Regions from separate parts of the Arthrobacter sp. USHLN218 genome, predicted to be linked through region 1. Evidence: riboswitches for the same ligand, from Rfam matches in the RefSeq annotation. Region 1 holds a riboswitch; each other region holds the start of a gene.

Region 1 (3,263 bases):
AAATGCTGCGCCTGCGCCCGGCGGCCACGGAGACCGGCGGGCTCTAAGCGCGCAGCCGGGAGCGTTGACGGCAGCCGGCGCCGCACGCGCGCACCCGGGAAAGCCCGACGGCGGTGCACCACCTTCGCGAAGGTAGTGCACCGCCGTCGTTGTTCCCCTATAGTCCGGCCCGAAAAGCGTCCGCTAGACCGAGGCCACGGAGCTGCCGATGCGGTAGCGGCTGCCCCGGTGCTGCTCCGGCAGGCGGTCGCCCTGGCCGAAGAGCTTGTTGCGCAGGGTGCCCGGCGCGTACTCCGTGGGGTAGGCGTCGAGCTTCTGCAGCTCGGGGACCACGAATTCGACGATGTCCTCGAAGGTTCCCGGCGTGATGGCGTAGGCGAGGTTGAAGCCGTCAACGTCCGTCTCGTCGACCCAGGAGACCAGATCCTGGGCGACCTGCGCGCCGGATCCGACCGTGATCGGGCCGAAGCCGCCCACGCCGACCCATTCCGCCAGCTGGCGGATGGTCCACGGCTCGCCGCTGTCGCCGGAGGCCTTCTGGAAGGTCTCGACCGAGGACTGGATGGCGTTGGACTTCACGTTCGCGCCGATCACGTCGTCCGGCGAATAGGTGGACAGGTCAACGCCCATCCAGCCGGAGATCAGGGCCAGCGCGCCGTTGATGTCCGCGTAGGACTTGTACTCCTCGAACTTGGCCTGCGCCGTCTCGTTGTCCGGGCCGGTGACGATGGTCTGCATGGCGTAGATGCGGACGTCGTAGCGGCCGCGGCCGGCGGCCTCGGCGGCGTCGCGGATCTTCTTGACCGACGCGGCGAGCATTTCCTTGGTCGGGCAGGTCACGAAGACGGCCTCGGCGTTCTCCGCGGCGAACTGGGTGCCGCGCTTGGAGGCGCCAGCCTGGAAGATCACGGGGGTGCGCTGCGGGCTCGGCTCGGTGATGGCGATGCCGGGCACCTTGAAGTACTTGCCCTCGTGGCCGATCTCGTGGACCTTGGACGGGTCGGTGAAGATGCTGTTCACCTTGTCCTTGACGACGGCGTCGTCCTCCCAGGAGCCTTCGAGCAGCTTGTAAATGACCTCGAGGTACTCGTCCGCGTGGTTGTACCGCTCGTCGTGCTCCATCTGGTCTTCCTGGCCCATGTTCCGCGCGGCGGAGGGCAGGTAGCCGGTGACGACGTTCCAGCCGACGCGGCCGTTGGTCAGGTGGTCCAGCGTGGCCAGGCGGCGGGAGAACGGGTAGGGATGCTCGTAGGCCGTGCCCGCGGTGACGCCGAAGCCCAGGTTCTCCGTGACCGCGGCCATCGCCGAGACCAGCAGGAACGGGTCGTTGACCGGGACCTGGGTGCCGGCGCGCAGGGTGGTCTCGTTGGAACCGCCGAACACGTCGTAGGTGCCCAGGACGTCGGCGATGAAGAGGCCGTCGAAGAGGCCCTTCTCCAGCACCTTGGCCAGGTGGGTCCAGTAGCCGATGGTGTTGTAGTCGGCGGACTTATCCTCCGGGTGCCGCCAGAGGCCGGGCGACTGGTGGCCGACGCAGTTCATGTCGAAGGCGTTGAAGCGGATGTGGCGCTGCGGGCTGTGCAATGTCATTTCAGGCTCCTTCCCGACCGTGAAGTGCGCGCGAAGGCCGCGAGGCGTTGCTGCCGGAGCGGCCAACGGAAAGATTCTGCATCTCCATCGGTCCTGGCGGTAGCACCTTCCTCTCGCGAGGTGGTTGCTGCGGCGTCAACGAGCCAGGTCTCTCAGCCGCTCTGGATGGTTACTTCTTCCCATTGAACCGGCACGGGCTGCGAACGCGAAACGCTTCCGTCACACCCGGTAACCCGCGCCGGTCCGCACGAGGACCGTGCTACCCCGGCTGGCCGCCGTCGTGCACGGGCAGCCTTTCCGTAGCCGCGGCGGAATGCTCCGAAAACGCGCCGCGGAAACGTGCCGCCGGATGGGTCGGTTCCACCCGGGCCCCGCGTCCGAAGACCTTCTCGCGCAGCGTACCCGGCTGGTACTCGGTCTGCGCCAGGCCGCGCTTGCGCAGCTCGGGCAGCACCCCTTCGATGAAGTCCGTATAGGAGCCAGGCAGGATCTGGTTCATCACGTTCACGCCGTCGATGCCGGCGTCCTGCCAGCGTTCCAGCTCGTCAACGATCTGCTCGGGAGTGCCGGCGATCTGCTGGGCCTTGGCGCGGTAGAGGGCAAGGTCGCCGACGGTCGGTTTGCCGCCGGGCACCGAGGCGATCGCCGCCTCGAGCACGCCCCGTGCTCCTTCAGTGGACAGCTCGCCCAGCGGAGTATCGAGCGGCAGGCCGCCTAAGTCGACGCCGATGCCGCCGCCGATGTGGGCGATGATCGCGTGCAGGTCCAGGTACTCGTCGTACTCTGCCTCCTTGCGCTTCACCTCCGCCTCAGTGCTGCCGACGACGAACGAGAGTCCCGCGAAGATTTTCACGTCGCCAGGGGCCCGGCCTGCTTCGGCTTCGAGGGAGCGGATGGAGGCCGCCTGCTTGCGAACGTAGTCCGTGTGCGGGGCGAACAGGAAGGTCGCCTCGGCGTGGGCCGCCGCAAAGCTGCGGCCCCGGGTAGAGCTGCCGGCCTGGAACAGGAACGGTGTGCGCTGCGGGCTGGGCGTTGCCAAGTGCGGTCCCTCGATGGAATAGCGGGCGCCGCGGTGGTGGATCTTGTTGACCTTGGCCGGATCGGCGAAGATGCCGCGCTCCTTGTCGGCCAGCACGGCCCCGTCCTCCCACGAGCCTTCCCAGAGCTTGTACGCGGCCTCGACGTATTCATCTGCCCAGTCGTAGCGGTCGTCGTGGGCGGTGAGTCCATCGGCACCGAAGTTCCGGTGCGAATTCTCAAGCACGCTCGTGACGATGTTCCACGCAACCCGGCCGCCGGAGATGTGGTCCAGGGTGGACATCTGGCGGGCCAGCTGAAATGGATCGGACTGGATCACGGAGCTTGTCATGGCCAGCCCGATGTCCTTGGTGGTCGCGGCCAGCGCCGAGCAGAGCACCAACGGGTCGTGGGTCGGAACCTGCATGCCCCGGCGGACATGCGAGGCCCAACCACCTTCGTGGTCGCCGTAGAGGCCGACGACGTCGGCGAAGAACATGGCGTCGAACTTGGCGTCCTCCAGCTGGCGGGCCAGGTCCGTCCACAGCGACAGCTCGTTGAAGCGGTGCTGCTGCGCCTGGGGGTGGCGCCACTGCCCGCCGAGGATGTGGCTGGGCGTGTTCATCAGGAAGCCGCTGAGCAGCAGGCGGGGCCGT
Region 2 (3,263 bases), on a different contig from region 1:
CACTCCTCCAGCCTCCGCTGGCGGACGTCCTTGGCAGGCCAGCCGTCCCCGGTGACGTGTTCGTTGATGTTCTCCCCGCTGCCGGGGGCGAACCAGAAGCGGCCCGGGAACATGCTGGCGAGGGTGGCGGAGGCGTGCGCGATGACGGTGGGGTGGTAGCGCTGGCCCGGCGCGGTGACGACGCCGAAGCGGAGCTTGGTGGTGGCGAGCGCGGCACCTAGCCAGGACCAGGCGAAGCCGGAATGGCCCTGCCGGGCGGACCAGGGCTCCAGGTGGTCGGAGCACATGGCCGCGCCGAAGCCGGCCTGCTCGGCCAGTTGGACGTCGGCCAGGAGCTGGGCCGGAGCGATCTGTTCGTGCGATGCATGGAACCCGATGACAGCCACGATCCATGCTTACCGGGCTGTCCGGGGCTTGTCGAGGCATGCGCTGGAATCGGGCGGGCGATGCCGGACCGGAAGGAGGCGTGTGCTAAGAAGAAGCGTTGGCACGCACGCAGCGGAAGGTACAGCATGGGCACTCGCCGGATCGGGACCAGGGACGTCGGCAGCATCGGGCTGGGGTGCATGAACCTCAGCCATGCCTACGGCACGCCCCCGCCGCGCGAAGAGGCCGAGGCGTTGCTGCTGCACGCGCTGGACAGCGGCGTGCGGCACTTCGACACGGCCGCGCTCTACGGTGCGACGGCGAACGAGACCTTGGTGGGCGAGGTCCTGGGCGCGCGGCGGGACGAGTATTTCCTGGCCAGCAAGTGCGGCATGACGAGCGTGGACGGCAAGCGCGTGATCGACGGCCGGCCGCACACGCTGAAGGCCACCTGCGAGGAGGCGCTGCGGCGGCTGCGCACGGACCACATCGATCTCTACTATCTGCACCGCTGGGACAAGACCATCCCGATCGAGGAGAGCGTCGGTGCCTTGGCGGAACTCGTGGCCGAGGGCAAGATCGGCGGGATCGGCCTCTCCGAGGTTTCCGCCGGCACGCTCCGCCGGGCCCACACGGTGCACCCGATCGCGGCGCTGCAGACGGAGTATTCGCTCTGGACGCGCAATCCGGAGCTGGGCGCCCTGGAGGCCTGCCAGGAACTGGGCACCGCGTTCGTGGCGTTCAGCCCGCTGGCCCGCGGTTTCCTCGCCGGCGGTGTGCGCGATGCGGCGTCATTGCCCGACGGCGACATCCGCCGCGGCATGCCGCGCTTCTCGGCGCAGAACTACCCGCTCAACCTGCGGCTGCTGGACGAGTTCATCCGTCTTGCCGGGGAGGCCGGCTGCACCCCGGCCCAGCTGGCGCTGGCCTGGGTGCTGCACCGCGGCGAGGACATCGTCGCCCTTCCCGGAACCACCAGCATCGCCCACCTCGACGACGATATGGCCGCCGCCGCCGTCGTACTTGATGCCCCGCTGATGACCCGGCTGGACGAGCTGATCAACGAGCAGACCGTGCACGGTGCGCGCTACAGCGCGGGCCAGCAGGCGGACGTGGACACCGAAACGTACAGCGAGCCGGAACGGTCGGAGTAGATCCCGGCATCCGCGCGGCGGTCCTTTACGAAGTGTTGCTGGGGTTTGACCGCGCAGCATGCCGCGTTTAGCGTGGAAACCAGAATCATGAGTGCCAACACCAAGCCCTGGCTGGTTGGCCGGCAACCCTCTCGCCGTAGCGGGGTGCTCCAGGTGATGATTCGGCCCGCTGGCCAACAGCCAGCGACGCAAGTACTGCGCATTCGCCGGTCGTAGAGGAAGCCAGCGGATTCGCCTGACGGCAAAGGAACCGGCATGTCCCTCCACGATGATCTGCAGCCTGACACCCTCCGCAAGGCCTTCGGTCGCTTCCCGTCGGGTATCGCCGCCCTGTGCGCCATTGTCGACGGCGCCCCGCAGGGCATCGTCGCATCCTCCTTCACCGTGGGCGTCTCCATGGATCCGCCGCTGGTGATGTTCGCGGTGCAGAACACCTCGCGCACCTGGCCGATCGTGCGCACCGCCGGACGGATCGGCGTTTCCGTGCTGGGTGCGGGGCACGACGGCGTCTGCCGCCAGATTGCGTCGAAGTCCGGGGACCGCTTCGCCGGGCTTCAACTGCATTCCACCGACGACGGCGCCCTCTTCCTCGAGGAGGCCGCGCTGTGGTTGGACTGCTCGGTGGAGCAGGAGGTTCCGGCCGGCGACCACCACGTGGTGCTGCTGCGGGTGCACGCCCTGACCACGCACGACGACGCGCACGAGCCGCTGGTCTTCCACGGTTCGGCCTTCCGCCGGCTGGAGCAGCCGGTCTTCGCCTAATACCGGGGCTACTTCCAGCACCTGCCCAGTTTCCCGCCGTAGCGTAGGCGGGATGATGACGAGTGTGCCCGCCGCGGCCCCTGCCCGTTGCCGCACCTGACCATGACTGCGACCCTGCCCGTTCCTGCCCGCGCTGCCTGCTCCAACGCGCAGGAGCCTCCGCCTGGCCGCCCGTACCGCGTGGCGCTGGCCGGCATCGACGGCTCCGGGAAGACCTCCGCGGCCGAGGCTGTGAGGGCCCGGTTTGCGACTGCCGGCGAGCCCGTCGCCGTCCACGGAATCTACGCCGGCCGGAAGACCCTGGAGCGATGGGCGAACCGGCTCGGCACAACCGCCGAACGGGTGCTCGGCCGCAGGGGCTTGAGCGCCGTCGAAAATGCCATTCGCGTTGCCATGGCCTGCGCCGCCTACCGAAAGTCCCGGGATGCCGGCGGGCTGGTGCTGTTCGACCGTTCCCTCTACTGCCAGCTGGCACGCGACCACAGCCGCGGACTGGTCCGGCGGAGCCTCTCCGCGCGCCTGCTGGCCCTGCTTCCCCGCCCTGACCTGGTGGTCTACTTCGACATTCTCCCGGAACAGGCCCTCGCCCGGGTGGCCCTGCGCGGGGAGGACTCAGAAACCCTCCCGGGACTGGCCTCGTTCGCTGCCCGCTACCGGGCGCTGGCGGACTTCGGGGACTTCGCGGTGATCGACGCCGGCCGTCCGCCTGCCGACGTGGCCGACCAACTGGAACAGCTGATCCGCCTCCGCCGCCCGGCCCCAGGTTCTTAGGCGGCGGGCTTCCGGCGGACCAGCCAGAGCAGGACGGCGCCGGCGGCCAGGGCCAGCGCGGCCAGCGGCGCGAGCGCGGTGGCGGTGCTGCCGGTATACGCCAGCTGCGGAGCCGTTGCTTCGGCGGACTGCGGCTCGGCAGACCGCGCGGCGGCAGGCTGCGACACCGGCGCGGGATTCATTGCCGCCGGTTCGACGTCCGGCGCCGCC
Region 3 (3,263 bases), on a different contig from region 1:
GCTGGTGCGCGTTGACCACGGCGATGACCTTGACGTCGTTGTCCGTGCGCTGGGCGAAGGTGTCGATCCAGTCGGCGAAGATGCTGCCGGTCGAGTAGTACTTGGTGCCGTTGACGCGGAAGCCGCCGGTGGCCGAGTCCGGGTCCGGGCTGACCTTGGTGATGACGTCGCCGATCTTGACGGTGCCGACCTCGGTCCACGAGTTGCCGGCGATCTCGCCGTTCACGAAGCGCTCCAGCCAGACCGCGCGCTGCGGGCCGGAGGAGACCAGCCGGTCCTCGACGAAGGCGAAGTGGCCGCGCAGCGCCTGCGGGATGTTCGAGTCCGCGGCGGCGAGTTCGGTGAGCAGGCGGAACAGCTGCGGCAGGGTGGCGCCGGCACCGCCGTCGGCCACGGGAACCCGCACGGCGCCGAAGCCGGCCTTCGTCAGCTCCTTGATCTGGTCGAAGGGCAGCTGGTGGTCCTGCTCGCGGGCGCTGGCGCCCTCGGCGATGCGGGCGAAGATCGGGCGGAAGCGGTCGGCGAGGGTGTCGTAGTCGGTCTCGGCGGCGTGGGTGCTTTGCGTGGTTACGGAGGTCATGACGGGCCTTTCGTTGTTACGGAAATTCGGAAGTCGGGTGGGTCAGACGCCCGCGGGTGTCGGCTCTTGGGCGGGCTGGGGCAGTACGGCGGCGGCGGGTTCCGGTGCCTGTGCGGCGTGCGTGTGCTCCGGTTCCGGGAGTACGACGGCGGCGCGGCCGGTGCGCCGGGCCAGGAACCCAGCGGCGCCAAAGAGGAGGGCGATCACGACGGCGGCTGCCGCGGCACTCCCCCAGCCCGACGGCCAGGCGCCGTTCAGCCCCAAAAGGGCGGGCACCGTCGTCGTTAGCTGGCTGGTGAGCAGGGTGACCCAACCGGTATAGGACGTGAGGGCGGACCTGCCGAAAGCGAGGAGCAGGAAGAACAGCGTCCACAGCACGGCCCAACTGGTCCACAGCACCGCGGAGAACGGGTCGGCGGCTAGGTTGGAGACCGCGTACACCACGGCGAGCGCGGCGACGAGGCCGCAGAACCAGCCGACGCCGGCCGACCCGAGGTCGAACAGCGAGTTCAGGCCGACGTAGGTGTAGGTCAGGCCGAAGAGGACGACGCCGGCGGCGCCGAGCAGCTGGGCCGAGTCACCGGCTGCGGTCACGGCGATCAGGGCGGCCAGGATCAGCTGGAGGCCGCCGATGAGCAGGTTCAGGGTGCCGCTGTCGCGCGGCGGGATGCGTCCGAGCAGGGCCAGGCCGTTGATCAGCAGTGCCACGCCGGAGAGGATGAGGCAGATGAAGGACATGGGCATGTTCCGTCTGTGCGGGAGGGCTCGCGGAGGAGCCGGCTCGATGCTTGCCGGAACACGGTTGTGCCCGGCCGGATCTTCACCTGGGGCACCCCACCACGAAGAGGGTTGCCGTCCAACCAGCCAGGGCTTCGCGTTGGAACTCGTGATCTGTTGAAAAAGCTATGCCGCGGCGGCGGCCCGCGGCAACGGTTTGGGGCGAAGATGACGCAAGGTCACGCCCTGTTACCCGCAGCACCGGCAAAAGGTTGCAGGGGCTTGCCAGTCAGGCCCGCGGTCCGCTAGTGCAGCTGCGCCGGCCCGTCCTGCCCGGGCTTGGTTCAGTACCGCGGCCCCGCCGGCCGGCAGCGTGCCCTCAGGCGAGGCCCTTGTCCTTGAGCCAGGCGGCTGCGGCGTCCTTGGGGTTCTGCTTCGCGTCTCCGGAGACCTTCTCGTTGAGCTGCATGAGGTCCTCGGTGGTCAGTTCCTGCGAAACCTTGTTCAGGATTTTCTGGGCCTCGCTGCCGACGGCGTCGGTGCGGATCAAGGGAAGCACCTGCTGGGCTGCGAAGAGGTCCTTGGTGTCCTTCAGCGTGACCAGGTTGTTGGCCGCAATCGACGGGGAGGTCGTAAAGATGTTCGCGGCCTGGACCCGGTCGTCCAGCAACGCCTGGAGCGTCAGCGCCCCGCCGCCGTCGCTGAAGGGGACGAACTCCTTCGGGACACATCCGTAGACGGCCTTGAGTCCCGGCAGTCCCTGCGGACGCTCCTGGGCCTCGGGCGGCATTCCAAGGGCGATGCGGTCGCAGGCTTTGCCCAGGTCCTCGAGGGATTCCAGTCCGTACTTGTCCGCGGTCTGTTGCGTGACGACGAGCGAGTCCTTGTCCTCCGCGGCCGCCGGTTCCAGCACCGCGAGCCCCTCCGGCAGCTTTCCGGGCAGTTCCTTCATCACTTCTTCGGCGCTGCGCGCCGAGGTGCCCTCGTCCAGATAGCGCAGGAGATTGCCGCTGTAATCGGGCACCAAATCGATGGAGCCGTCCTGGACTGCCCGGACATAGACTTCGCGCGAACCAATCCTCGGTTTGGTGGCCGCGGGGACGCCCCCGGCATTCAAAGCCCCGGCGTATATCTCGGCAAGGGTCTCGCTCTCCGGGAAATTCGCCGATCCCACGAGCACGGGCCCCTGCGCCCCGGTCTCCCCGGCGCTGGTCTCTCCGTCCTCGAACGGGCTGGCGCTGCAGCCGGCCATTCCCAGGGCGAGCAGGAGCCCGGTGATGAGAACGGCTGGAAGTCTGAAGGTGTTCCGCATGGAGGTTTTCCTTAGAGGTAGGTCCAAGCTGTGCTCACAGGCTAGACGACTGAAAGCGAGGCAACCAGAATGCGCAGGTTTTTACGTAAGGGTTGGCAGATTCACCGGTGGGCCGATTCGCGGCCGGGGCTTCAGCACCGCGGAAGTGACATTGCCCCGGGGGCCTAGGCTTCCCGGGGCAACGCCGCTGCCCCTTCGCGGGAGGGGCACAAAGGAACGGGTCTGGGGGGTCGGCCCCGCTCCGCGGGCCGGGCCTTCCACAAGGGCGGGTGATCCGGCACACTCTGAGTCTGCCTGCCGCGGCGCCGTCGGGCCAGATTCCAGTTCTGGGGATGGGCGGAACCCCCAAATGAGTGGCAAGGGGTGTGCCTGTGTGCTTCTTTTCCGGTGGGCCGATGTTCCGGAAGGTGACGCGAACGCGTGTCCGGAGCGCCGCCGTCGTAATTTTCACTATCCTGAAGGCTGGTTTCCCGCTCCCCCACGGACACATCCCGTCCTCCGCGGGCGGCCGGCGACGACAAGGAAATGCTGACTAGATGATGGCAAGTGCAGGCGGTTCCGGCGACGATCACGGCAAGCCACGGAACCGCGTACCCGATGGCGTCCTGCGGTCGGTCGGATTCCTGTCCTTCTTCGATCGCTTCGGCACGCCGC

Evidence for each region. A riboswitch is a leader RNA that binds a small molecule or an ion and turns the genes downstream of it on or off. The one in region 1 is predicted to bind S-adenosylmethionine.
Region 2: it holds a riboswitch for S-adenosylmethionine, as region 1 does, so the genes downstream of both, WFH44_RS09825 (flavin reductase family protein) here and WFH44_RS19480 (LLM class flavin-dependent oxidoreductase) in region 1, are expected to answer to the same signal.
Region 3: it holds a riboswitch for S-adenosylmethionine, as region 1 does, so the genes downstream of both, WFH44_RS13405 (AmiS/UreI family transporter) here and WFH44_RS19480 (LLM class flavin-dependent oxidoreductase) in region 1, are expected to answer to the same signal.

What each region holds. Positions count from the first base shown of each region.
Region 1 is NZ_JBBCYT010000010.1:121,475-124,737, reverse strand. Features, by position in the region: gene WFH44_RS19485 (alpha-hydroxy acid oxidase) at 1-47, shown strand, start outside; gene WFH44_RS19480 (LLM class flavin-dependent oxidoreductase) at 184-1,590, opposite strand; SAM riboswitch class I at 1,672-1,762, opposite strand; gene WFH44_RS19475 (LLM class flavin-dependent oxidoreductase) at 1,850-3,263, opposite strand, start outside.
Region 2 is NZ_JBBCYT010000004.1:3,568-6,830, forward strand. Features, by position in the region: gene WFH44_RS09815 (TIGR03885 family FMN-dependent LLM class oxidoreductase) at 1-386, opposite strand, end outside; gene WFH44_RS09820 (aldo/keto reductase) at 513-1,520, shown strand; SAM riboswitch class IV at 1,604-1,721, shown strand; gene WFH44_RS09825 (flavin reductase family protein) at 1,776-2,282, shown strand; gene WFH44_RS09830 (dTMP kinase) at 2,385-3,053, shown strand; gene WFH44_RS09835 (SdrD B-like domain-containing protein) at 3,050-3,263, opposite strand, start outside.
Region 3 is NZ_JBBCYT010000005.1:220,139-223,401, reverse strand. Features, by position in the region: gene WFH44_RS13410 (acyl-CoA dehydrogenase family protein) at 1-580, opposite strand, end outside; gene WFH44_RS13405 (AmiS/UreI family transporter) at 623-1,318, opposite strand; SAM riboswitch class IV at 1,360-1,472, opposite strand; gene WFH44_RS13400 (ABC transporter substrate-binding protein) at 1,677-2,609, opposite strand; gene WFH44_RS13395 (MFS transporter) at 3,146-3,263, shown strand, end outside.